Regions from separate parts of the Ruminococcus sp. 1001713B170207_170306_F1 genome, predicted to be linked through region 1. Evidence: riboswitches for the same ligand, from Rfam matches in the RefSeq annotation. Region 1 holds a riboswitch; each other region holds the start of a gene.
The links. Region 1 has a riboswitch for cyclic di-GMP ahead of I4V84_RS20020 (hypothetical protein). Riboswitches for the same ligand answer to the same signal wherever they lie in the genome.
Positions count from the first base shown of each region.

Region 2: another riboswitch for cyclic di-GMP. It lies ahead of I4V84_RS00300 (transporter substrate-binding domain-containing protein); the one in region 1 lies ahead of I4V84_RS20020 (hypothetical protein).
Region 3: another riboswitch for cyclic di-GMP. It lies ahead of I4V84_RS00320 (transporter substrate-binding domain-containing protein); the one in region 1 lies ahead of I4V84_RS20020 (hypothetical protein).

Region 1 is NZ_JADPEX010000029.1:14,299-22,272, forward strand. It holds gene I4V84_RS15805 (enolase C-terminal domain-like protein) at 1-821, shown strand, start outside; gene I4V84_RS15810 (extracellular solute-binding protein) at 1,103-2,359, shown strand; gene I4V84_RS15815 (sugar ABC transporter permease) at 2,485-3,369, shown strand; gene I4V84_RS15820 (carbohydrate ABC transporter permease) at 3,369-4,187, shown strand; gene I4V84_RS15825 (MBL fold metallo-hydrolase) at 4,210-5,037, shown strand; gene I4V84_RS15830 (LacI family DNA-binding transcriptional regulator) at 5,131-6,162, shown strand; cyclic di-GMP riboswitch class I at 6,351-6,434, shown strand; gene I4V84_RS20020 (hypothetical protein) at 6,605-7,621, shown strand.
Region 2 is NZ_JADPEX010000001.1:54,599-62,572, reverse strand. It holds gene I4V84_RS00305 (response regulator) at 1-1,957, shown strand, start outside; cyclic di-GMP riboswitch class I at 2,109-2,184, shown strand; gene I4V84_RS00300 (transporter substrate-binding domain-containing protein) at 2,385-5,252, shown strand; gene I4V84_RS00295 (hypothetical protein) at 5,411-5,584, opposite strand; gene I4V84_RS00290 (DUF3786 domain-containing protein) at 5,571-6,209, opposite strand; gene I4V84_RS00285 (SdpI family protein) at 6,438-7,277, opposite strand; gene I4V84_RS00280 (autorepressor SdpR family transcription factor) at 7,447-7,740, opposite strand.
Region 3 is NZ_JADPEX010000001.1:64,705-72,678, forward strand. It holds gene I4V84_RS00310 (ABC transporter substrate-binding protein) at 1-719, opposite strand, end outside; gene I4V84_RS00315 (ATP-binding protein) at 697-2,901, opposite strand; gene I4V84_RS00320 (transporter substrate-binding domain-containing protein) at 2,885-3,700, opposite strand; cyclic di-GMP riboswitch class I at 3,827-3,902, opposite strand; gene I4V84_RS00325 (DNA mismatch repair protein MutS) at 4,096-5,703, opposite strand; gene I4V84_RS19745 (hypothetical protein) at 5,827-6,273, opposite strand; partial or broken gene I4V84_RS00335 (recombinase TnpX) at 6,745-6,934, opposite strand; gene I4V84_RS00340 (alpha-L-fucosidase) at 7,078-7,974, opposite strand, start outside.

The DNA of each region.
Region 1 (7,974 bases):
AAAAAGTAGGAGCGTTAAAAGAAAGAGGATATCGCTGTATCCGTGCGCAGGTTGGAGGCTATGGCGGAAAGGATATGCCTTACCAGCCACCGGAAGGATCCTTTGAAGGCTGCTATTATGATCCAAAAGCATACATGGCAAAAACAATACAGCTGTTTGAGCGTCTCAGGGAAACCTATGGATGGGAACTGGAGCTTTGTCACGATGTACATGAGAGGCTGAGACCTTCGGATGCGGTAATATTTGCAAAAGATATGGAGAAATTCCGTCTGTTCTTTCTTGAGGACTGTCTTTCTCCGGAACAGAGCGGATGGTTTAAGCAGATCAGGCAGCATTGCACCACCCCGCTGGCTATGGGAGAGCTGTTTAACAATCCAAACGAATGGCTGAATCTTATCACAGAAAGAGAAATTGATTATATAAGAATCCATTTAAGCCAGATTGGAGGAATTACACCGGCACGTAAACTGATTGCTCTTTGTGATGCATTTGGAATAAGAACTGCATGGCATGGACCAATAGACCTTACTCCGATTGGTCACGCAGTAAATATCCACCTGGATATGGCTTCTCCGAATTTTGGAATCCAGGAATGGGCTGACACCAATACCTTGTCTGAAGATGCAGGCGCAATTGCCTTACATCAGATTTTTACCGGAATTCCGGAAATGCGGGACGGATATCTGTATCTGAATGGGAAACCAGGAATTGGTGTGGATATTGATGAAAAAGCAGCAGCTGAGTATCCGTGCAGCGAAGAGGTTGTCACATGGGATTGGATGCTGCCAAGGCTTCCGGATGGAACAGCAGTAAGACCGTAAATACAGTCACTTTGTCACAGTATTTGCAGGCAGTAAAGGTGGATTGTCAACTCCTGCAAATACTGTGCAATTCATACAAAAATGCACAAAAAATATTGTGAATACATACGAAAGTGATAAAGAGTCGCAAAAAAACATTGAAAATGTCAGTCGACTATGCTATGATTCAAATATCACCGGAAACGTTACCGGTAACAATACCGGAAACGTTACCAAAACGGAACCCAGCCACTGAAAAAATCAGTTGGCGGAAAATAAAATTATACTAGGAGGTATAAGAAATGAAGAAAAAAATGTTGGCAGCAGTATTAGCTGGAACAATGGTTATGTCCCTTGGAACAAACCTTTGCTGGGCTGATGGAGAGAAGACCAAGGTCACTATGACTGTATGGAATGGTGAGTGGGGCGATCAGCTGGATCGTACCATGGAGTCCTTCAACAGCAAACATGATGATATCGAGCTGGATATCACAATGCAGTCCGGAGATTACTCTGATTTCCTTGGAACTGCAGCTGCAACAAATGACTGGCCGGATATCTACATCCTTACACCATGGACACAGGTGCAGGATTTTGCAGAGGCAGGAAGAATTCAGGATTTAAGCGGAATGGATTTTACTGAGAAGGTTTACCCGACCGCTCTTGAAGCTGCTACCTATGATGGAAAAATCTACGGATATCCTGCAAACGTTGAGTATCTTGGTGTATTCTACAACAAGCAGATGTTTAAGGATGCAGGAATCGAAGAAGTTCCGAAAACAAGAGATGAATTCGAAGCAGCATGCGAGAAGCTGGAAGAGTCCGGCGTAACACCAATCGCTTCCACATTCAAAGATTCCTGGACTCTGAAACACATGTTCAGTGTAATGATGTCAAACGTAGTACAGGATGATATGGAAGGCTTCCTGGATCAGTTAAATTCCGGCGAGGGAACCTTCAATGTAGACGGTATCGATGATGTATTTGCAACAGCAGATATTATCAAAGCTCATTGTGGAAGCAATATGATGGATTGCGACTCCACATCCGGTTTCAATGCACTTGCAAACTCTGAAGCTGCTATGCTGATCAGCGGTGAGTTCAGCCAGAACGTAGTAGCAAAAATGGATAACCCGCCGGAAATCGGATACTTTGCATTACCAGTATCCAACGATGCTGAGAGAAACAAAGCAGCAGTTGACGTAGGAATCGTATATGGAGTAAGCACTCAGACAGAGCATATGGATGCTTGCAAAGAGGTTATTGACTTCTTAAGCGATGCTTCCCTTTCTGATGGATATATTGCAATTGTAACCGAGAAACCAGGTTCTGCACCGGCTTCCCAGGATTTCACAGTTAATTATGATTCTGCATCTACAAACGATTATCTGGAATATGCAAACAGCGGAAACGTAATTCCGTGGGTATATCAGCAGTATGTAAACGGATTTGATGTTATCTCCGGAGATATCTTCCAGGGTTACATGGCAGACGCTGCTGACAAGGATGAGGTAATTTCCGAGCTTGACGCAGCATATCTTGAATATCTGGATCAGTAAATAAGAGGAAATGCTGACCTGCGATTCCCGGGGGGAGCACCCCCCCGGGAATCTTTTTAATGGAAGATTTATCGTGATATCTGTATAAGCAGATGAGCCTTTTAGAAAAAGAAAGAGAGGATAATATGTCATCTTTATATAAGAAAAACAAGAAATTTTATCTTCTGCTGATTCTGCCTGCTTTGCTTTTGTATTCCTTTGCAATGCTGGCACCTCTGTTTGGCGGAACCATTCCATATTCATTCCTGAAATGGAATCTGATGTCCGGGAAAAAAGCTTTTGTGGGATTTGACAATTATGTAAAATTGTTTTCCGATGCAAAATTCTGGACTTCCTTTGGATTTAACCTTTTTGTTGGTGCGTTCACCATTATTGGCAGCAATGTTTTTGGATTTATTCTTGCTTATTTCCTGAATGAGAACATTAAGGCTAAAGGCGTGGTCAGAGCTATGTTCTTCATTCCAAACATTGTCAGTGCCGTATTGGTATCCTTTATCTGGGTGTTTATTTTTACAAATGCAATGCCTGCACTTGGCGGAGCATTAGGCTGGGACTGGCTGGCAAATATAAGCTGGTTCGGAACTCCGTCAATGGCAACTGTGACGATCATTGTGGTTTCCATTTGGCAGAACATTGGTTTCTTGATGATCATTTATACCGCAGGTCTTCAGACTATTCCGAAGGATGTTATGGAGTCTGCTGAGCTGGATGGCTGCAGCGGTCTGAAAAAAGTTCTGAAAATTGAGCTTCCGCTGCTTATGCCAACTGTCACGATCAATCTGTTTGTTTCTATTTCTGGAGCATTTAAGTCATTCGATATTCCGAACGCAATGACAGGCGGTGGTCCTTACGGTTCCACAATGCCAGTTGCCATGAATATTTACCAGGAAGCTTTCACCAAGTACAATCTGGGCTATGGCTCAGCGAAATCTGTAATCCTGTTCCTTACAGTAGCAGCGGTTACTCTGATCCAGTTGTACTGCACTCGTAAGAAGGAGGTAGAATACTAATGAAAAAGAAAGTATGGCTTCCAACCATTATTATGTTTTTCTTTGGTGTCCTGTTCCTTATGCCGATCATCCTGCTTGTGATGAACGCATTCAAGACACATAACGATATGATCCAGAACTTCCTTTCTTTTCCACATTACCTCTATACCGGAAACTTTACAGAAGCTATAGAACGTCTGAAATTCTGGAGAGTAGTTGGAAATTCAGCATATGTAACCCTGGGAACCATGCTGGTATGTACCATCATTTCCTTTATGGCTGCATATGGAATTGCGCACATCCCTGGAAAGCTTGGAAATGTTTTGTATCTGATGTTCACCCTTGGACAGATCATTCCGTTCCATTCCATTATGATCGCGCTTTCTGTACAGCTGACCAACACAAACCTTTTGAATAACCTGACCGTACTTATTTTCCTGTATGCCGGCTTCCACGGAGCATTTGGTATTTTTACCTACGTTGGCTTTTTGAAGTCCATTCCGAAGGAATTGGAAGAGGCAGCAGCAATTGACGGCTGTGGCATGTTCCGCTGCATGTGGCAGGTAATTTTCCCATTGGTACGCTCCACAAGCATAACTCTTCTGGTACTGTTTTTCCTGTGGACATGGAATGATTTCCTTATGCCAAACCTGTATGTTTCAGACAGTGGTTTGAGAACCCTGACAGTTGCTATTTATATGTTTAAGAGTACCTCCGGATCTGAGTGGAATCTGATGCTTGCCGGAATGACTCTGTCTATGGTTCCAATCATAATCATTTATATTGCAGCACAGAAATATATCACCAGCGGACTTACCGCAGGTGCAGTAAAAATGTAATTGAAAAGGAGAACGGCAGAAAATGGACAATATTAATTTACAGAGAATTGAAGGCTATACAGTTCAGCTGGTAGCAGAGGATGTCTGGGCAATCGATGAGTTCGGAGCAGACATTATTTATCTGGTAAAAGGTGAAAAAAGTGCAGCTGTGATCGATACCGGTTCAGGTTTTGGAAATCTGAAAAAGGTGATCGAAACCCTGACTGATTTGCCATATGTTGTATTAAATACACATGGACATCTGGATCATGTGGGCGGCAATCACGAGTTCGGAAAGGCATATCTGAGTGAAAAAGATTTCAAAATGGCAGATACAGAAAAACTTAGAAGCGGCTGGAAGAAATATGTGGAAAAAACAAAGAAGGAACCGGGATTTTATGGAACAGAGTACATAATTGAAGGTCGTGAGCCTGGAGATTTCCAGATGCTGCCGCTGAGCGAGCATCAGATCTTTGATCTGGGCGGCAGAAGTCTGGAAGTGTTATTCACACCAGGACATACTCCTGGAAGTGTAGTTTTCCTGGATAGAAAAAATAAATTTCTGTTTGCCGGAGACAGTGTAGTGTCAACTCCGATCCTGATTTTTGATACCTATTCCTCAACAGTAAAGGAATATGCAGAGGGATTAAAGAAGTTAGATAAAGAAGATTTTGAGCTTATTTTCCCAGGACATTTTTTACGTCCGATCGGAAAAGCAATTCTTCACGATCTTATCACATGTGCTGATAAAATCGTAGAAGGAACTGCAAAACCGGAGCCTATTGACTTCAGCCATATGTCTTCAGAACCAGCTGTTCTCTACAAATACGGAAAAGGAAATATCGCCTATAACGACAAGCATATTTGCTGATAAATAATTTTTTTACAAATTTTATTGAAAATCATTTGCCATGATATGCCAGTACATATATAATGAACACATTGTTGCATGAGGAGGGCAGTTATGGAGCAGATAACAATTAAAGAGGTTGCGAAACTGTGTGGCGTAGGAGTCAGCACGGTGTCCAGGGCTATTAACAATCACCCGGACATTAATCCTGAAACGAAACAGAAGATTCTGGATATTATCAAAGAGTATAATTATGTACCGAATAACAGTGCCAGAAACCTGAAACGAGCTGATTCAAATACGATCGCAGTTATGGTAAAAGAAATCAGCAACCCATTCTGGGGTGTTATGCTGCATGTGTTGGAGAAAAAGGTTCGTGAAAGAAAATACTGCCTGGTATTGCAGAATGTAGCAGATGATGAAGATGAAGTTGAGCTTGCGCTTCAACTGGAAAAAGAGAAAAAGGTCAAGGGAATCATATTTCTTGGTGGTATGTATGATTATGATGAGTCAAAGCTGAGAATGGTGAGGGTTCCGTATGTGATCGCCAGTTCCGGAAAAACAATTCCGGAGGATACTGGATCTTATACTCGAAGCGCTCTTGTAACAATTGATACAGAGATCGAGAGCCAGAATATGGTTGATTATCTGTGCAGCTGTGGACATAAAAGAGTTGCGTTCATTACTTCCGGAGATGAAGGTCTGGGAAGGTGCCATCTGAATGGCTATAAAAGGGCATTGGAGAAAAATGGACTGGAGTACGATGAGAAGCTTATAGTCCGTTTAAAGCCGGGGAATAGAATTTATACTATTGAGAATGGTTATAACAGTACCCGTGAGCTTTTGGAATCAGGAGTAGATTTTTCCTGTATTTATGCTATTTCAGATACTTTGGCTGTAGGAGCCTGCAAAGCAATTATTGACAGCGGTAAAAGAGTACCGGAGGATTATTGCGTGGCAGGGGCTGATGGACAGGATATTGCAGAATATTATCATCCATCTATTACTACTTTGGAATATCCCAGAGTGGAAACTGCACAGCAGAGTATTCGTACTTTGTTTGACATGATTGACCGGAAAAAGGTGGTTAAACGGCAAATGCTGGCCGGAAGACTCATAGAACGGGAATCTACACGTAAACTGTGAGGGGTGTATGTTACTACCCAGACAGCGAAAAGAAATCTGTGAAATTATTTGAGAATGATTATCAGTTGTTACGGTCAGCTCAGATAGTTTTACAGATTTTTTCATTTTTGTATTTTTTAGACGGATTTTTGTGAATTTTAACAAAGAAAATCCGTTGACAAAAGTGAGGACTTGCTCTATTATAAGAAATGAATAAAAGGCAAACCTGTTGAAAGACAGGGACGCAAAGCCAAGGGTCTAAGGTCTCAGGACTATGACAGCCGGTTGCCGCATTGATATTGATTAGGTAATGTAATATGACAGGAGACGTGGTTCTTCTATTTGTGGCGACCGTTTATTTAATCTGATAAACGGTTTTTTTATTTCCACAAACTGATGGGACTGATAGTTTCCGGATAGCGGCAAGTCAGTTACATTATGGTTCAAGAAAGGTGTGTTATTTATGAAAGGAAAGAAATTAGCAGAGTGGCTCGCAAATAAAAAAGTTGTTTCCAGTTGTGCTGCTATAGCATTGGCAGCAGTGATCGGCGGCGTTTCATTATTCTCAGGAGTAGGAGAAACACCTGAATTCCCCAGTTACACAGATCCGATCATGGAGACTTCCATCATAGAAGATGAAACTCCACTGGCTTCCCAGCCGAAGACTACTGTGAAGACTACCTCCAGTACCAAGACAACTAGGAAGACTGTTAAATTAAAAAAGGCTTCCAAGAAGAGCTATACCAAGAAACTGAAAACCAAAACAAAAGTAACCAATAAAACAAATAAATCCGGTAATACAACAGTAGATACCAAGACAACCGTTGTTACCAAAGCAACAGCGAAATACACCAAGAAATCCAAAAAGAAAGTTGTTACATCCAAGATCACAACAACTGTTCAGACAACAACTACACAGCAGGTATCAATTGACAATGAGACCGCTGTAAGCACTACTTCTTCTGGTACTTCTGCTGCCCAGGTAACTGCAGCAGCAAACTCTTCACAGAACCAGAGCAAACACGAGGAAAATGTAGCAAGTGTTGCAGGCAAGATGGACAATCGTGTAATTGCAGCATATCAGCAGCTGGGATTTAAGCTTGTTGTTGATCCATCCGTCAACTATTCAGGATATTTTGATGCAAGATCAAGATCTATTACAATGAAGCAGATCGATGATTCTGTTTATCATGAGTTGGGTCATTTCCTTGCATTTATCGCAGGAAATGCAGATAAGACAGCAAGCTTCCAGAGCATTTTTGCAGCTGAGAAGGCAAATGTTACAGCTTTTAATAAAGCCTATGTAACACAGAATGCTTCCGAATATTTTGCAGAATCTGTTAAGGATTACATCCTGAACAATGCTTCCTTGAAGAGTAGCAGACCACAGACTTATGCAGCTGTTCAGAATGCACTGAATCAGATTACAGATGCACAGATCGCTAAGATCCAGAAGATTTATGGAGCGTTCTGGAACTAATGATTTTAAAGATGACCGGCACCCGGAGAAATATCTCCGGGTGTTTTACTGTGGATACCACAGGCGCGGGAAAATAGTGTTTTATAAAAAGGTAAGTGACAGATAGTACTTACCTTTTTGTCACCGGGAGAGCCGTAATCTTATATATGTCGAGTTACTGTTCACTGGTAACATTCCGCGAGGTGTTTTTTGTGAACAAAATTCACAGAAAACCCGAGAATTAAGTTTGCGCAGCAAACGCTACTTCTTGTGCTTGTCACAAGAAGGTTCGTCTTTCTGTGCATCGCGAAGCGTGTTACTGGTCACGGAGTGAACAGTAACTATGTCGAAGAGTCTGGATATGTGTCGACAGA
Region 2 (7,974 bases), on a different contig from region 1:
CCGGGATGAGCTGTTTCAAAAGCTTTCAATGAACGTGGATGATGTCTTTCTGATGCTGGATGCAAAAACATATCAGGCAGATTACGTCAGCCCAAATGCGGAAAATCTGCTGGGTATTACGGTAGAACAGATTCGTAGAGATATTCGTGTTCTGGGAAAATTGCATCCGGCGGAACATGAAGATCCGGAGAAAAATTATCTGGAAGAAATCAAGGTTCATGAACAGCGAGAATGGGATTTTGAATATGTTCATCAGAAAACAGGGGAAAAACGCTGGTTCCATAATATTGCAATGGGTAGTGAGGTAAATGGAAAAAAGAAATACATCCTGGTTCTGTCGGACCGTACCTCGGACTGGAAAATGAACCAGGCACTTTCTGAGGCAGTCCGTGCGGCGGAGACAGCAAACAGGGCCAAGAGTACCTTCCTTTCCAACATGTCTCACGATATCCGGACACCAATGAATGCGATCATCGGCTTTACCACACTGGCTGTAAGCAATATTGATGATAAAAACAAGGTTCGGGATTATCTGGGAAAGATCCTTTCCTCCAGTAACCATCTGCTTTCCCTGATCAATGATATCCTGGATATGAGCCGGATTGAGAGCGGAAAGATCCATCTGGAAGAAACGGAGGTCAGTCTGTCGGATGTGCTTCATGATCTGAAGACGATCATCAGCGGGCAGATCCATGCGAAACAGCTGGAGCTTTATATGGATGCCATGGATGTGACAAATGAGGATGTCTATTGTGATAAGACACGACTGAATCAGGTGCTGCTGAATCTTTTGTCCAATGCGATCAAGTTTACTCCTGCTGGCGGAACCGTTTCTGTCCGGCTGAAACAGTATCCGGGTCTCCAAAGAGGCAGTGAACTGTACGAGATCCGGGTGAAGGATAACGGAATCGGTATGAGTCAGGAATTTGTACAGAAGATCTTTTCTCCTTTTGAGAGGGAGCGGACTTCCACTGTAAGCAGGACTCAGGGTACAGGACTTGGTATGGCCATCACCAAGAATATTGTGGATATGATGGGCGGCACCATTGAGGTCCGGACAGAGCAGGGGAAAGGTACCGAATTTATCGTCCGACTGCCATTCCGGACTCAGCCTGAGCACCAACGTATAGAGAAGATCATAGAGCTGGAAGGTCTTAAGGCTCTGGTTGTAGATGACGATTTTAATACCTGTGACAGCGTGACAAAAATACTTGTGAGGGTTGGAATGCGTTCGGAATGGACACTTTCCGGTAAGGAGGCTGTTCTGCGTGCACGACAGTCTATGGAGCTTGGGGATGCCTTCCATGCTTATATCATCGACTGGCGACTGCCGGATATGAATGGTATTGAGGTCACCAGACAGATCCGCAGTCTTGGTGACGATACACCGATCATTATTCTGACTGCTTATGACTGGTCAGACATCGAAGTGGAAGCCAGGGCTGCAGGAGTAACTGCATTCTGTGCGAAACCTCTGTTTATGTCCGATATCAGAGATACCCTGATGACTGCCATTGGCCAGAATCAGGCTGAGCAGGAGAAGCCTGTTCTTCCGGCGGCATGCTCAGATTTCAGAGGCAGATGTATACTGCTTGTGGAAGACAATGAGCTGAACAGTGAAATTGCGGTGGAGATCCTTAATGAATATGGCTTCCTGGTGGATACTGCAGAAAATGGGGCAGAGGCAGTAGAGAAGGTCAAGAGGTCGAAACCGGGCGGTTATGATTTGGTGCTGATGGATGTGCAGATGCCGGTAATGAACGGATATGAGGCCACGAAGCAGATCCGTGCCCTTAGGGATCCGGCACTGGCAGGAATCACCATCCTTGCCATGACGGCCAATGCTTTTGACGAGGACAGAAAGAAAGCGTTGGAATGCGGTATGAATGGATTCTTATCCAAGCCAATCGTTATAGAGGAATTGATCAGTACATTACAAAATAATCTGACAGATTAGTAATAAAAACCTGCTAAGAAGTTCGGTTAACAACTTTTTAGCAGGTTTTCAAATTATTTTTAAGCGTTAAAGCGGTGAGGTTTTTCTTGTGTAAAGTGGAGCAAGGGAGTATAATAAAATCAGTTTTTTTGTATAATTTTAAATGCTCTAATATGGAAATCGGCAAAACAGATGAAAGTCTGCGACGCAAAGCTACAGGGCCTGTAAAATGGCAGCCAGTTGCATGAAATGAGATGCGCTGCCTGTTTGGCAGCGTTTTTATCACCCGGGGCATTGCAGAGATGATGGAAATTACACAGCAGCAGTACACAGCAACAGGGATGAATGCACATATTGCAAAACCGATTGATATAAAAACAATACTTGCTGTTTTTGACCTGGTGTTTGGAACATCATAAAACACAAACGGATGAAGGAAATAAAAAATATGGATAAAAGTAGAAAAAAATCAGCCGTACTATTTGCATGTATATTTGTGGTCCTGGGAATGTGGATGATGTTATCGGTACACTGCCAGGCTGCTGAAACGAATAATGATGAAAAACAGCCACAGACCATCCGTGTCGGCTCATTTGAGGATACCTTTAATTATGTCGATAAAAACGGTGTCAGACGAGGTTATGGCTACGAGCTCATGCAGGCTCTGGCAGGTTATACCGGATGGAAATTTGAGTATGTGAAATGTGACTGGTCCAACTGTTTTGATAAGCTTGAAAATGGTGAGATTGATATCATGGGCGATATTTCTTACACCGATGAACGTGCACAGAAGATGCTTTTCCCGGATGAACCCATGGGTGAGGAAAAATATATCCTTTATGCTGATTTATCGGATACGGATATTGGGACGTCTGATTTCAAGTCTATGGATGGGAAACGTGTAGGTGTGCTCATGGGGACTGAGCCTGAAATCATGCTGACAGAATGGGAAAATAAGAATGGCATACATACAAAACATGTAAATGTGAATAGTGATGATGATGTCGAAAAGAAATTAGCGAATCATGAAATCGATTGTTTTGTATCTCTGGAGGAATCCATCTGGTCTGAACAGGGAATATCATCCGTTACCACGATTGGTAAATCCGGCATATATTTTGTAATAAATAAAGAGCGCAGCGATATCAAGACAGAGTTGGACTGGGCTATGCGTCAGCTGGATCAGGATAGTCCTTTTTTCAAGGCGGATCTGTATAAAAAGTATTTTACGCTTGATTATTGTCAAAGTCTTACAGGCGGAGAAAAGTCCTGGTTGGAAGAACATGATGGGATCCGGATCGGATTTCTGAGTAATGATGCGGCAGTATTTTCCCTGGACGAAGAGACTGGAAAACTTACCGGTATGCTGGCAGAATATTTCTCTTATGCCAAAGACTGTCTGGGAAATCAGATACTGGAATTTAATATACAGGAATATGATGAATATGATGAAATGCTTCAGGCTTTACAAGAACGAGAGATTGACATGATTTTTTATGCTGGCAGGAATCCATATTTTGCAGAAAAAAACGGATATACACTTACAAACACAGCCTGGACCTACAGCCTGATGGCGGTAACAGATGAGGAAAAATTTGATGAGAATAAGGTGTATACTGTAGCTGTGCCCAGGGAAAAATATGCCTTAAAACAGCATATTGCATTCAGTTATCCCCAATGGAAGCTTATAGATTGTGATTCGCTTGACGATGCAGCAGATATGGTCATTCATGAAAAAGCAGACTGTTTCCTCATGGGCGCAAGTCAGGCACTAATATATGATAACAGTCAAAATTTCAAGAGTATTCCACTTACAAAAACAATGGAGGCATGCTTTGCAGTTAGAAGTGGAGAGGGAACCCTCTTATCAATATTGAATAAAACCTTAAAGGCTATGCCGTCTGACATGCTTACAAGTGCACTTGCTATTTATGACAGTACAGCAGATAAGGTAACATTTTTGGATTTTGTAAAAGACAATATGCTTGCTTTTTTTGCTACGGCAGGATTTTTTGTACTCACTATCATTAGTATTATCCTCGTACTTTTACGGAAGGCAAGGAAAGCAGAAGCTGTCGCAAAGCTTGCTGCAAATGATACACAAAAGCTTAATGACAAGTTGGAAATCGCTCTGAAAAAAGCAGAAGAAGCTAATCTGGCAAAGACTCGTTTCCTTAACAATATGTCACATGACATCCGTACTCCTATGAATGCAATTCTGGGCTATGCACAGCTTATGGAGAATGAACTGAAAGGAAAGGATTTGCCTGAAACTTCAGAACATTTAAAAAAACTTCAGCAGTCAGGAAACCTTCTTCTGTCAATCATAAATAATGTACTTGATATGGCTCGGATTGAGAGCGGAAGGATGGAAATTGATGAGAACTATGGACGGATTGAGGATATCCGGCAGACTCTGTTTGAAATATTTGAGGATGAAGCAAAGAAAAAGAATCTTGCTCTTCATTACACAATAAATGTAGAACATGAAAATATACTGACAGATACTACCAAGGTAAAAGAAATATTTGTCAACATCCTGAGTAATGCCATAAAATATACTCCAGCCGGTGGTTCTGTTATGGTAGATATAGATGAATTACCCTGCGAGGAGCCTGGGTACATGATTGTAAGGACCAGGGTGAGCGATACCGGAATTGGTATGAGCCAGGATTATCTGTCAAAAATTTTCGAAGCATTCACTCGTGAACGAAACACCACGAAGAGCAAAATCACAGGAAGCGGACTTGGAATGTCAATCGTAAAGAAATATGTTGATCTGCTCGGTGGAACAATCGATGTGGAGAGTGAGCTTGGAAAGGGCAGCACTTTTACTGTAACACTGAAACACAGGATAGCGGATGAAAGCTATTATGTAAAAAAACATGCTGAAAATCCAGAATCCTGCAGTGAAATACTTGAGGGAAGGAATATCCTTTTGGCAGAGGACAATGATCTGAATGCAGAGATTGCAGAAGCAATACTTGAGCGTGCAGGTCTTAAAACAGAACGTGTGGAGGATGGTATCCAGTGTGTAAACAGGATAATGCAAATGCCGGTTGGAACATATGATGTGATCCTCATGGATATCCAGATGCCTAAAATGGACGGTTATAAGGCAACACAGGAAATCAGAAATTTACCAGATAAGGACAAGGCGTGTATACCAATCATTGCAATGACAGCAAATGCATTTGAGGAAGATAAGCGGGAGGCTATTGCAGCCGGAATGAATGAACATATAGCAAAGCCAGTCCAGGCTGATAAGCTGCTGTCAATATTATCAGAAGTAATAAGGCAGCAGGAAAAATATTAATTGCATGTTATACTAATGGAGTGCCACTCTGGAAAATTGCATAGGACTTTTTTCTTTAAAGAGCGCTTTAACAATTTAATCTTTGAAAGTACCACGATATAAGAATGGGGAGGATTCCCTCCCCAAAAATATTTTTTCAGAACTTACATAAGTTCCTTTCAGATGCCATGATATGACCGGTATTCCAGGTACATTTCAATCATATTTTTTCTTACTGGAAGGTCTGTTTGTTTGAGAATTTCGCTGATTCCAGTAGCAGAATATCCATTTTTCCATAATAATTCAGCCGCACACTCAATCAGGAGTTGTCTGGATTCTTCACCTTTTTTCATTTCGCATTTCCTCGTTCAGTCTGGAAAACAGATGTGTAAGTGCAAACATAAGCGTTTCATAATGCATGTAATCTAAAGTATTCCTGTCTGCAAGAATTTGAAGACTTGCCGGGAACTCATCATCAGCTTCCCAGAAACGAATGATAATCGGCAAAAAAGGAAAAAGATTTAATTTAAAAGCAACATCTCCTTTTTCCAGTTCCTTTCCGGAAAGTGCTATACAGGCATTACGCAATTCAACGGTTTTTCCGTTAAAAAAGTCAGCGGTATTCTGAAAAAATCCGCTGCTCGTTGAGAGATTTCCTGTTCGGACAGAGGAAAGGCTGTTTATGTTTATAAATTCATGTGACAGATGGCATCTATCCTTTGAATAACATAAAACATCATAAATAGTCATTGCTTCATTGTGATTGGCTTCATGAATTATTTCAAAATCATTATCTGACCACTGAACACTTCCCGTTTTTCGATTAATACGATAGGTACGGTTAATAAAAGTAATATATAACCAGTCAGAATTGTAATCTAATGAATATTTATGTATCATTGTAGCCTGATTATATTGCAGGAAAACATGTGCTGTAGAAATTTTTATTTTATCATAATTAGTCAGAGCTTTCGTCATATACCCCTCCAAGAATATTTTTGTTGTAGTTATTTTAGAATAGACTAATTGGTCTATAAAATCAATGCTTTTTGTGCCATTTTGTTATAGCAGGTCAAAGGAACAATGGCTGTAATGAGGATCAGAGGGATAATAGTAGTAACGTAAAAAAGGAAACTGCCTGGAATTATCCGACAGTTTCTTTTCTATTTGCAGAATTGTTGTGGTCAAGCTTTTTTGTAACTGATGTTATTCTAATTCATTTGACATCTTTTCGCTAATAGTATGATAGATTTCCTTTGTCGCTGAATCATTTGCACCATTTACGACCAATATTTTTCCATTTATACTCATGACTACATATGAATGACAGGATGAATGGGTATACCGGATATAATCTCCATAGACATCATTTCTAAAATTTCCCATAGCATATTTAAGATTTCCTAAACCATTGGTTCTATAATCATTCCAGCTCTGAGATGAATTTTCTTCATATGAGATACTGTCAATCTGCGTATAGTCTACTGTATAATCACTCCAGCCTTGTGCCTCAATAGTAAAATCTGTATCCTCGAAACGAATCTCAATACTTCCCCAAAACAATGTCCATATAACGAATATAATGGTTAAAATTGCTATGATTCCGGATACTCCAATTGTTTTTTTGTTATACTGAATTTTTAATTTATCTCCGGTCGCTATCTTTTTCTTATAAAAGAGATAAGAATAGAGAATGCTGATGATTGCAGCTGCCATAATGCTTACGATATACAAAACAAGAGCAGCCATAGTTTCCTCAAAAAGACCACAAAGCATACACAGAATACCTAATGCCATCCATAGCTTCCCACTGAATCTATGAGTTGCATTCCAGTTTTCTTCATCCTGCAATGTCCATATAACCCGGATCCCTATCGTATTGTTCTGTTTTACCTTTGGCAGATAATTTCCTATAACCATGAACAGTAAGCCTGTTCCATAATACATGAATGCCATAAACAGGTTCTCCATATCTGCCCCGGTATTTACCAATCTGGCAATGCCATTATAGAGCAATGTAATAACAGGTATCATCCATATAGCCATTCCTATAACTTTAGGGCTCTGTTGTCGGCTTCTGTTATCATAAAATATGATTGCTACAAATATACAGTGCGTTACTAAAAAAAATACATTTATCCATTTACCGTGTGTACTCGTAAAACCGACCAGGACTCCTACAAAAATTACCAGTATAGAGCTGATTAATGAACCTCTATATTTTTTTATCATTTCCTTCATCGTCTGATGCTCCTTTCAAATTTGTGATCCACAGCATGACATCTTCCAATACGGAAGTGTTTAATTCATAATAAATAAACTTTCCTTCTCTTTGGTTTCGGATCAAATCAGCTTCCTTCAATATTGCCAGATGTCTTGATATGGATGCTCCCGTTACTGAAAAATGTGCGCATATTTCTCCGGCTGAAAGCCGCCCATTCTTCAATAAGTTCAAAATCTCACGTCGTATTGGATCTGCCAGTGCTTTTAATGTATCCTGTATACCCAAAAATTCATCACACCCCTTTATTTAACATTTAACCTAATTGTTAAACGTATTATAATGCAAGGGATATCATGTGTCAAGAACCAGTTACTTCAAAAAACTGCCTGGGTAGCAAATAAAGACAGAAGCATGGTTTTCCCTGTTCTGCAGAAACAGATCTGTTTGATGCCGCCATCCTTGCCCATCCGGAGAAGATTATTGTCAAACGTCTCCTGAAAAGTGAATGCCTGGCAGGGC
Region 3 (7,974 bases), on a different contig from region 1:
TCCATGCGTTCAAAAGCCTCCGGCCAGACGGTATCATCCAGACCTTCTCTCTTTGTATTATCCGGGTCACTGTAGGTGGTGCGCCACTTGCGTCCGTCTACAGAAGACAATTCTGATGCAGACAGACCCTGCAGTGTTTCCATACAGGTATAATCGTAATAATAGTCTGCAGTAAAGCCACGGATTCCCACCTCGTCAAATGCCTGGCAGGCAGAGACAAAGCTTTCATAATCGGTTGGCAGCGGAATTTCATACTTTTCAAAAAGGTCCTTGTTCACTACAAAACCGTGGGCATCTGCACACACGGGAAGCCAGTTTACGCTGCCATCCTCGTTCATAAAACTGCTGAGGTAGGTATCATAGACAGCACCTGCCTCATTGGTTGTGGAAAGATCCATCAGACTGTCATTCAGCGGACTTGCGTCATGCAGGGAAAACCGGCAGCAGGTAATAATATCCGGCAATCCACCGTTTTCATCAAGAAATTTATAAAAATCCAGATCATTATTGCCGACTACAAATTCAACATTGATATCCGGAAGCTGTTCCTGGATGTATGGTGCATATTTATCATACAGGCTGGTGCTCCATAAATACACTGTGATGGTTTCTGCATCTTCTTTTTCTGCAATTTTTCTGCCGCAGCCTGACAAAAGTGATGTGCCTGTCGCCATCACCAGAAGTACAGCAAGTAACTTACTCCGTTTTTTCTTTTTCATTATGACTCCCCCTGAAACTGTGTTTCATTAGTTTATAAATTATATTTATTAATAATTTTCCATCAACAGGCTTTGCTATATGTTCATCCATTCCTGCTTCTTTAGCTCTCAGTCTGTCCTCCGTGAATGCATTTGCTGTCATTGCAATGATCGGAATCATCTTTGCATCCTCTCTGTCCAGAGAACGGATTTTCTTTGTAGCTTCATAACCATTCATAACTGGCATCATAATGTCCATAAGAATGACATCAAATTCACCAGGTTTACTTTTTCTGAATAGCTCAACAGCTTCCTGTCCATTCCATGCTTTCGTCACCTCAGCACCTTCATTCTGGAGCATAAATTCTGCAATTTCCATGTTCAGCTCATTATCTTCTGCCAGAAGAATATGCAGCCCCTTTATAGATTTTTCTGATACATCCTTCTGTTTTTCACGTTTATCCGCATTCATATCTATTTTGAACGGAACCCGGATCACAAATGTAGTTCCTGTTCCTTCTTCACTTTCAAAGGTAATGGCTCCGCCCATTTTCTCGACCAGATTCTTTGCAATCGGCATCCCAAGTCCTGTTCCGGCAAATTTTGTGCGGCTTCCTGTGTGTTCCTGTGCAAATGGTTCAAAAATATGTTTTTGGAACTCCTCAGTCATTCCGATTCCGGTATCCCGGCAGACAAATTCCATTGTGGTCATTCCTGGCTGTCCGGCTGGGATTTCCATGCAGCTGATATAGATATGTCCGTTTTCTCTGTTATATTTCACCGCATTGGACAGGATATTCATCATCACCCGTTTCACATACCCCGGACTTCCAATAAAATCCCGGTGTGTGATTTCTTTTTTCTCCCACACGATCCTGATATTCTGTTCTGCAGCCATCTGCTCGATTACAGAAAGTACTTCCCTTGAAATACTGCTCAGATTAAATGGAATCTCTTCCAGAACGATTTCGCCTGACTCCAGCTTACTCATATCCAGAATTTCATTTACCAGTTCCAGCAGCAGGTTAGATGCTTCTTTCACCTTTGTTCTGTATTCCGTCTGCTTTTCCATATCATCTGCATAATAGTCTGCCATATGTACCATGCCGCAGATTCCATTGATCGGAGTCCGGATATCATGGCTCATTCGCTGTAGAAACTCTGTTTTTGCCTCATTGGCTGCTTCTGCCTTTTTTGCTGCTATCAGAAGTTCTTCTTTATATTTTTCATCTTTTTCCTGTTCCTGTTTTCGGTGTGCCAGATTGGTTCTGTATGTCCAGAACCAGAATATACTGAACATCAGAAAATAAAGAAAAATAACACTTATCACACTTAATGGAAGATTATGGAACACTTCTGTATCCGGAAGATATGCATAAATATAGTAATCCCTCTGCTTCAGCATGATTCCGTAGCATCCTGTTCCTTCATTCTTCAAATGATAAATGTGCTGACTGTCTGTATGCCTCTTCATTGCCTGAACAACTTCGTTGTCAGCCGTATTCTGCCCCAACAGGCTCTGATCATTGCTGGCAACAACAATCCCCTCGTCTGCAACAATAATCGTTCCATCTTTCTGGATACTATAACCATTTAAAAGCCCTTGTATCGTCAGTGTATAGTTTCTGGCAAATTCAGGAGGTGTGTAATAGTAGATTGCCACAATACCCGGTGCATCTTTTCTGGCACAAGCTGCAATATCAATATAGGATCCGTCTTCCCTGGCAAACCGTTCTGAATAAGATCTTTCTTCATATCCGGTAAAATCCATGATAATGTCTTTTTGCAGATACTCCGTAATCTCATCGGTCAGAGACTCATCCGTACTGTATTCGCAGTCCGTCTTTCCCTCTGTATCCAGTACAATGATACCATCCACCCAGAGAGTCTGCAGGTTTTCTTTCAGGAACTCCCGGCTTAGCTGCCCGCCGTTTTCTGTCTCCATTTTAATATTTGTACTCATCTGTCTGGCACTTTCAATGGCACGGAGGAGGCTTTTGGATTCCGAAGATTCATTATAATGGGTGTAGGTGGAACACTGCACTTTGACATAATTTACAATCTCTACCATTCTTTTCTCGGCTTCCGTTTTTTCTGCATGGAAAAAATAAAACAGTGAACCTACAGCCACACAGATTCCAAACAGACCTCCAATCAGCTGGATCCGTTTTTCTTTTGTCTTCCTCTTAATATCCAAGATCATCCACCTCCAGATATTTCTGGGGATCATCCAGATATTTTCCAATAATTTTCAGGGATGTGCCATCCTGACGCATTTCTTCCAGCGTCTGGCTCATCTGCTCACAGATTCCTCTGTCATCATCTTTTGCAAAAGCGACACCTATTCCAGTGATCATCAGAGGCTCTTCCAGGATACGAAAGCTTGCGTCATAATCCTTCATATACTGGACAACAGATTCCTCATGTGCGGCGACTGCATCTACATATCCTTTTCCCAGAAATGTATAAATCAACTCCCGGTGTCCGAGACTGATCAGATTTGCCAGTTTTGGGATTCTATCATCTGTCCGGTCCAGAAAAATGCCTTCCGGTTTGGTTGTGGACTGGACAGCCAGGTTCTTTCCCTCCAGGTCACTCAGTTTATAAATATCACTATTCTCATTTACAGCGACCACCTGACGGCTTGCTATATATGGTCCCGCCCAGCGGTAACCATCAAGACGCCCTTCCATGGAAAAACAACCCATGATACAGTCAATCTCTCCGCTCTCCACCAGTTCTTTTTTCTTCTCCCAGTTGATCTGGGCAACCTCCACCTGATATCCCATTCTTTTGAAAGCTTCTGTAGCCAGTTCTACATCTATGCCCGTCGGTACGCCATCCTCGTTCAGATAATTGTATGGCGGATAGCTGTCACTGCCGAGGGTAATAACGGGCTTTTCTGTTTCTTCTTTCGTGTTATCTGTGTTTTTACACCCTGCCAGGGTGACTGCTAAAATTCCCGCAAGCAGAATGCCTGCAATCACTTTTTTTCCTTTCATTTTCTGTCTATCCTAACTATCCTTCTCGTATTTTTCATATCTGATTCCCTGCCATAAAATTATTATTGTTACGTCTATGAAATAACACCGTAAAAAAACACTGTCTCACAGACAGTGCACCTCAGTTCATGCAACTGGCTGCCATTTTACAGGCCCTGTAGCTTTGCGTCACAGACTTTCGTCTGTTTTGCCGATTTTCTTATTATAGCTTTTAAAATTATGCAAAAACCTATTTTATTATACTCCATTGCTCTACTTTACACAAGAAAAACCTCACCGCTTTAACACTTAAAAATTTAAAAAAAGAACAGCCGATACATATACTCGAACTGTTCTCCTTCTTCCGAAGTCCACGCAGCATTGACATTACTGTTTCCAGACATGATCTGCTGCATTTATAAGGCATCCCAGATTCCTTTATTTTCAAAATTAAATGCCGCATTTCGTGCATCCTCTACAATTTCCTTGTCATAACCTAACATATCCAAAAGCTGAATCGCATTTCGGGATGTGGCTCTTCCCTTTTTCAGGATATAGGAAAATACCACCTCTTTTTCCTGTACGTCTTCCTCAAAATGATAGTTTTCATACTGGGAATCCAAAATGTACGACAGTTCTATGTCATGAGTAGCTGCAAAAGGCAGCACCCATTTTTGCCGAAGTGCATTTAAAATTCTGGATGAAGCAGCAATCCTCTCAACCGTATTTGTACCTCGAAGCACTTCATCAATAATACATAAAAGTGGCTCCCTTTTCTTACTTTCTTCCAATATTCGTTTCAGCGACTTGATTTCTACAATAAAATAGCTCTCTCCACTCTCTATATCATCCCGCAATGCCATAGATGTCATAACTTTCAAAAACGGTGCCTGGTAGGATGAACAAGTACAGGTAACAAGCGTCTGGGCAAGAATACTGTTCATTGCAACATTTTTTAGGAATGTAGATTTTCCGGATGCGTTAGAACCGGTTACCAAAGTTCCTCCGGCTACTTGAAAGCTATTGGCAACTGCCTCCTGAAGCAGTGGGTGATACAGATCTTCTACAGCCATTTCAATCTGCGTGACACCACTTTCCCAGCTTTTAAACTCAGGTTTGCACCAAAGCGTAAGAAGTTCCCGAAAAGATGCAATGGAAATACACGCATCCAGTTCTCCAATATTATCAATAAGCTTCAAAATAGAGTCCGTTTTGTCCTGAATTTTTTTCAAAAGACCGTTATAAACCAGAATGTCTATATGAGTCAGCATTCTGATATAGTCCATAAGAATCTGTGCCGGATCTCCTCCATCTGTATTTTTACTGGTCAAAAAAATTGCTTTCCGGTTAAGACCCTTAAACACCGCTCTGGCTTCTGCAATAGCAGACATCTGCTTTCTTGTTTCTGACCATTGCACATTCTTTATTTTTTCTGCAACAGATAACATTCGAAGCAAGTGTGCATAACAATCCAGGTAAGCTTCAATTAATTTTCGGTCATTGCCTGCATAATAAATTGTAATATTTGTTATCATTAAGACTATGAAGCAAAAAAAGCCAACTACTGGCTTCACAGGTAAAAGCACTGCAACATTCAACACCAGCAGTATCAACATAAACCAATGGATTCCTGTTTTTACCTCAGAAGAACTTTTAAGAGCCAATACCGTATCCGACAAAGAACCTAATCTCGTTTTTCCAATCTGCGACAGGAGCAGCTGCATATGCTCCCGTTCTTTTTCATGTTGGGAAAAAAAATCTATCAACTCATCTCTTTTGTCTATTTCAGCCTGAGAAAATACAGGTCTTCGCATCATATCATAAAGCACATCTTCCCCAGGAGAAGAAATCGTCTGATTTACCATCTTATAAAGGCGATCCATATCCAGATCATTCCAGGTAATATCATCTATTGCGAAACCTTCTTTTTCTCTTCGTCTAAAATAATGGGAAATCTGCTCAATGTCACCAGGCTCATATTGTCTGGTATACGGCTTCCCCCAGTTTCTTCGAATTTTAGTCAAGATACGCTTTTTATTTTTATAATTTTCATATATAATCCATAAAACAAATAGCAAAAGGCATACTGCTATTGTCAAGATTACTGATACATATGGATTCATTCCGCTTTCACCTCTTTTATGTAATCAATTCAATAGAATTGTATTTTTTAGTTCTCTTGCCGCAGCTCCCATAGGATGCTGGCTGTCATACACCAGGCAGATCTGGCGCTCCGGAATTTCATCTTTTAATGGAATCTGTACGATCTCTTTTTTCAAAAGGGAAGGTGCGGCCATTGGCTGGGGCAAAAAGGCAAACTTATCTTTTTTCTCTGTATAACAAATTTTTATCCATTCATCATCTGCATCTATAATCTTGCAGGATAATTCAGTTTTTTCCGCAAAACTAAAAATGAACTCTGATCTGATAATACATTGTTTTCCTACAAGATCATTAATCAGCTTTGACATATATGCCACTCCTCTCTGCTTTTTCTCCAATCGTTTTACTTTCGTTTCCAAACGCTTTACTTTTCCCGGATACGCTGAATAACAAAGTAGCAGCAACAATGCTACAATCCCAAACCATTCCATCTCTTTCTCCTTACAGCATTTTCATATTCTACAAGTCGTAAAACTTTATAATTGCTCTTCAGCTTCCATCCACATCAATACTTTTTACAATGCGGACAATGCCATGCACGTTGTTCTGCTGGATATGGCAAAATAATAACAATCTTTCTGAAAAAAATCCTTTTATACCTGTTTTCTTTATTCCGTATCAGCCGTAAATTCATATGAGTGTAATCCACCTTGTGCAGGTCCTTCTACCTTGAAATCATATCACACTCTCCGTCATATTTCCATTTCAATTTACTTTCAAATCACTCCTGTCATATTTCCTGTCGGCTTGCTTCTGTAACCAGCATCCGGTTGATTTTCTCCTGCATTGCTGCAATCATCTCTGACATTTCCATGATTCAATATCCCCCAAAAGCAGGTTAGCCTCTTCTCTTTGAATCTTTGCTACATTCTGTGCAAGTTTTTACCAGATAGACGGCTTTACCTCTCCTTAAAATGCTTTCTGGTTTTGAAGTTTACTGTATGACCAAGATACTCTCTTTTCTTCAGAATCCCTGCTACTGTGGAAGATTCTCTGTACAACTGCTGCCGCTTCTTCATCACTGACCCATATATTCGAATCATCCTTATCTTTAAGATAACCATACGGTATTGTACTTGCCACATGCTTCCCTCTTAAGGTAGAAACTACCACCCCTCCCCTGTATATCGCTTAAGAGGAAAATACCCTTTAGGATGATTTCTACTCCTAAAGGGTATTTTTATAAATAATTATTTATTTAATTTATGAAATAATATAAAACAATACTTAACCGCTCAGGTATTTTCCGGATAAATCCCAATAAACGTTAGAAGCGGAAGTACACGGAAATCATGTAAAACAATTTTCATTTCCCTGGCTTTTTTCCCCTTAACAGGAATGATCTTCTGATAGCCAATTACCGTTCCTGTGTAAATACTGTTCCATATTTCCCCTTCTTTAACAAATACCTCATATTTTTCTACTCTCTGGCTATAGCAGACAGCCTCTTTTAATACCAGATACCCCAAATTGTATGAGTCGTCCAGGCAAATCGTTATCTCTACTGGCAGCTCACTGCTTTCAGGCTGATACCATGCTTCCAAAGTATCCTCTGTCAAATTAGAAGCCGGATGCGCCGGATCTTCATTTTCCGAAAAAACATGTGCTGTACTCATTAAATTATGAGCAAAAGATTTCTTTTTCCAGTTTCCAAATTCTTCCAGACGTTTAACATCATTTTTATGAAGAAGTCCGTTTGGCATAGGTGGAATGTTTAACAAAAAGGTTGCATTTCCTCCAACAGCCCCAATATAGATATGAACCAGCTCTTCCAGACTTTTCACCTGATCATCTTCTTCTGGATGATAAAACCATCCAGGTCTTATAGAAGTATTTACTTCTGCCGGATACCAGATCAGATCCGTTTCACCTTCAAGCGCTTTTCTGCTTCCAAGATCTTCCATATCACTGGTAATCCGGCGCATTCTGAATTCCTCATCATCGGTCTGCTGGCTTCTTTCCTGTACACTCTCTGCAAGTGCTGTACGCGCAGGAACAACACTCCACTCAGATTTTCTTACATCGCCAGCTTCATTTCCACACCATCGGATATCTGGCCCGCAGACACAGATACATGCGTCTGGCTGATATTTTCGAACACATTCGTAATAGCGATTCCAGTCGTAGACCTG